One region of the Rothia sp. CCM 9418 genome, then DNA from elsewhere that is predicted to be linked to it. Evidence: riboswitches for the same ligand, from Rfam matches in the RefSeq annotation. Region 1 holds a riboswitch; the other holds the start of a gene.
The links. Region 1 has a riboswitch for S-adenosylmethionine ahead of ACN083_RS07930 (AMP-binding protein). Riboswitches for the same ligand answer to the same signal wherever they lie in the genome.
Positions count from the first base shown of each region.

Region 2: linked by a shared signal. The riboswitch ahead of ACN083_RS06350 (nuclease PIN) and the one ahead of ACN083_RS07930 (AMP-binding protein) in region 1 are both predicted to bind S-adenosylmethionine.

Region 1 is NZ_JBLXXX010000005.1:90,569-92,772, forward strand. It holds gene ACN083_RS07930 (AMP-binding protein) at 1-1,377, opposite strand, end outside; SAM riboswitch class I at 1,371-1,459, opposite strand; SAM riboswitch class IV at 1,635-1,747, shown strand; gene ACN083_RS07935 (LLM class flavin-dependent oxidoreductase) at 1,847-2,204, shown strand, end outside.
Region 2 is NZ_JBLXXX010000004.1:54,204-56,407, forward strand. It holds gene ACN083_RS06345 (SNF2-related protein) at 1-528, opposite strand, end outside; SAM riboswitch class IV at 674-802, shown strand; gene ACN083_RS06350 (nuclease PIN) at 834-1,028, shown strand; gene ACN083_RS06355 (plasmid stabilization protein) at 1,025-1,474, shown strand; gene ACN083_RS06360 (DUF6350 family protein) at 1,659-2,204, shown strand, end outside.

The sequences.
Region 1 (2,204 bases):
TGTCTCAGACTGCCACCACGTATCAATAAAGGAAGCACGACCAGAACCAATATGCTCACGTAACCAATACCAAGCTTGTGGATTAATCGACTCACCCACAGAACCCAAAAGACGAACCGACGAAAAATCATATTTTCCAGGCTCTGGGCCATGCGGGAAAGCCCCCATCAACGAACGAATCAACGTTGGCGCCGTGTAATAGTTTGTGACACCATAGCGTTCAATCATTTCAAAATGCCGTTCAAAAGTAGGAGTATCAGGTGTACCTTCAAAAATTACTTGACTTACGCCATTGACCAACGGCCCATATATCTCATAAGTATGAGCTGTCACCCACGCCAAATCGGCTGTACACCAATGAACAGTATCCGCAACTTTTTGCCGATTATTACGAGTAGCTAACTCATCAGGACGAAGCACACCATCAGCATCAACAATATCGGGTAATAAATCATAAAGTAACGCATGAGAATACGCCGTCTGCGTCAAATACCCGCCCATAGTATGAACAAGACCCTTAGGCTGGCCCGTTGTCCCCGACGTATAAATAATAAATAACGGATCTTCAGCATCATGCAATGGGTAATCATGCGTATCTGGAACACCCTCAATCAAATCGTGATACCAAACATCTCGCCCCAAACACCACGGAACACTCTGTCTTTCCTGCTCGGTAGCTGAGGTACGGTTCACCACCACCACATGCTCAATATTATTCTCAGACGAACACGCCTCATCCGCTATCGACTTGACCGGAACAACCTTACCCCGACGATTCTGACCATCAGTTGTAATTAATACCTTGGCACCGGTATCCTCTACCCGAAACTTCAAAGCCTCCGCCGAAAAACCGCCAAAAACAAGAGAATGAATCGCCCCAATACGCGCACAGGCAAGAGCAAAAATAATAGTTTCAGGAATCACCGGCAAATAAACAACAACACGATCACCCTTAACCACACCCAAACGCTCTAAACCATGTGCCGCCTGAGCCACACGGCGTTGCAACTGAGCATAAGTGATAGCTTCACGATCACCAGGTTCACCCTCAAAGAAAAGCGCAACCTTGTCGCCAAAACCTTGCTCTACATGCCTATCCACACAGTTATAGGCAACGTTGAGCTGACCACCCTCAAACCACTTAATCGTTGGAACAGAAAATTCTTGAACACCATCTTCACGAACGTCTACTAAACGAGGAGGAATAAACTCATGCGTTTTATCCTCATCCCATAGCTTCCCCCAACTAAGACGTTCTCGCGCCTGCCTTGCCCAAAAATCAATACGTTCTTGATCTGAAACATCTGCCGGATTCTGCACCTGATTTCGAGGGTCTGAATAAGAAAAAGACGAACAATACGACATCGATACTCCCATCGTTTCTGGCGTTAGCACCACCGCATAAGCGAGGTTGCTGCGACGTCTTAGAGCCAGGTCTCTCAGTCGCTCTGGATGGTTTAGACGAGTTCTACCGTAATACCTTCCGTACACATTCATCTAGACGTTACTTTCCATTGCCAGCAGATGAACACATGACGTTGCATAGAGTCATATTCCTTAGCGAACGTCACCCACCGCAATAAACACTGAAGCTCTTGGGTACCAAGAAGAACTTTTTATAAGCTAAACCCAGCGATCACGAGTTCCAACGTCAAGCTCTGGCTCGTTGGACGGCAACCCTCTTTCCGTAGCGGGGTGCCCCAGATGAAGATCCGGCTCAAAATAATCACAACGGCAAATACGGCGCCTATGCGTCGGGCATATCAACACCGAAAAATATGGTTTTCGACATGCCACGCCTCATAGAGGAGGGCTCTCTCCTCTAAGAACGCAAAGGAAAAAACTTATGGCAACTCATACCGCCACGACAGAACAACCCACTACGACACCGTCTTCTTCTAAAAAACGTATCGTTGTCAATGCGTTTGATATGACAACAACAAGCCACCAAAGCTTCGGCTTATGGCGTCACCCGCGCTCGCGAGCCGATGAATATAACACCATTAAATATTGGACAGATTTAGCTCAAGTGTGCGAAAAAGGGCTTTTTGACGCGGTCTTTATCGCTGATGTGGTGGGCGTATACGACGTATATAAGGATTCTGTTGCACCCGTACTTTGTGATGGTGCACAGGTACCGGTAGGTGACCCGTTCTTACAGATTTCGGCGATGGCAGCAGTCACGGAACATCTTGGTTTTGGAG
Region 2 (2,204 bases), on a different contig from region 1:
TTTGAGGTCGAGAGCGGCGATGGTATTGCTGTTATTTTCGTAGGGTATCCGGTGATGCTGCGCCAGTGTTTGTGACAGCGTTCTGCGCCATGTCGACATTTTTTGTTGTTCTGCTAGCTCTTGTGCAGTGGTGATTCCGTGTTGTTTGAGCTGTTCTTTGCTGAGTCCGTCTGTGACGCGTTGAGTGGAGCTTTGGGCTTTGCTAACTTTTTCGGCTCTTTCGATGGCGGTGAGCATGATGGCTACGGAGTGTTTGCAGTCGGTGCGTACGGGGCAGGTGCATCGTGCGGAGAAGGCGAGGGATCCTTCAACCTGTTTTGCGGGGAAGACAATTTTGCTGAGGTATGGGTCTGTTGCGTCGCCGTAGGTTGTTCCTGTCAGGATGTGTGCTTGTGCGTCGTAGGAGTATCGGGCGACTTTGCCTTCTTGCATGTATTGTTTTCCGCGGAGGTAGGTGCGGTGTCCTACTTGCTGGATAATTTTTGCTGCGCTGACGGGGATTCTGGGGAAAGCTGATGGTGCATTCACGGTGGTTGTATCCTCTGCTGGCAGGGTGCATATATGTTCTAGGTTACCGGATGAGCTTTCACTAAAGCTGGTGTAGCCTAAATCTCTCAAATATTTTGGGTTGTGCTCTTTGTTTTTTGTGGTGGTTGCGTTATTCTGGATTCAGCTTCAAGAGTTTCAACTGATAAGCTCCGACTTTAGTTGAACGCCAACCCCATGTTCACGGGTGGCTCGGATGACGAAGCGGTTCGTATTCGCGTCATAGTACGCAGGCTGGTACGGACAAGAGCACTTCGAAAGGAAAGCGCATTCAGCGCAGTTGTATCATGCACAACACCGCTCGCCCTCAGCACAATATTCAACCTGTTTCTTCTGCTCAAACTCGTGGCGGTTACGCTGCCGTAAGCATTCAAGATTACACTCGTATTTCCCATGAGCGTTCTGAGTTTCTTAACTTTTTGCTTTCTCCTAATCCGCACGGTATCCCTAACCAGGAATACGGTATCTTACAAGCAGCATGAGTATAAGAGGACTACTTCTAGACTCTGATGTACTAGCAGAGATTCGCAAAGCCACACCACATCCGCAGGTCGTTGCGTTTCTTCGCCGTCGCTCATATATGGTGATGTACATATCAGCACTTAGCCTAGGCGAACTTAAAGGGCTTTACCCCTACCCTGAAACAGAGCGGTGGGTTAACGAACTTCTCGAACGTTTTAGCGGGCAGGTTCTCGACGTTGATACGAACGTATCTTTGGCATGGGCCGGTCGCCAAATTCGTGCTGAAGAACGCCCCTCACCAGAAGGCCCTTATACGCCATTGCCTACCGCCGCACTTGAAGGGCTCATGGCTGCTACCGCTGAAGTGCATCAGCTAGAAATAGTTTCTTCTAAAGCAGATATTTATCGTCGCTGGGGAGTCCCTGCCGTTAATCCGCTGCACGAAAACGCCGCGCGAGGACTATAAACCCTGTGTCTTTTACGTGACCTTAAGACGTAGGCTGTGATGAGCTTAGCGTCTTGACCGGCATACATGGTATGGTTCAGTGGGGTGCACGCGGTGAAGAAAATCCTTGGTTTATGTCTCATTTGGATTAGAAAAGCTGTGTGAACTTCAGAGTTCAATAGAGTTCATGACAAGATAAAAGACGATGAAAACCAGCGTGATGAAACCTCAACAACGTTCGATACCGATGCCCCTCTGGCTACAGGGTGTTGTCGAACTCTTTCGTACTGCCTTCTACTCTTGCTTTGCTGTAGTGCTACTACTGGGTGCCGTATGGTTTACCGGCGGTTTTGAACAGCGTGACCTCTACGCTATGGCAGTTTTAGTTAGCCAAATGTGGCTTCTAATCCACGGGGTTCCTCTTCATCTGAACATCTCTGCCCCGTATGGAGACACCCCCGATATTCAAGGGATGATGAGCTTTATCCCGTTGGGCTTAACGCTGATACCCTTATGGTTATGTTTCCGTTCAGGACGAGTCTTAGCTCAAGCATCTCGTGAGGGACAATTCTGGATACCAACATTAACCGGAGCTATCACTTATAGTGCCTGTGCTGGGGGTTTGAGCCTTTTGACAACAGATACTGCTGCGGTAGCGTATCCTGTAGCTTCTGCACTTGTACCGTGTTGGGTCGTTTTATCAGGGCTTATTCTTGGTGGCTGGTACGAGTCTCGTTCTTTGGCGAGAATG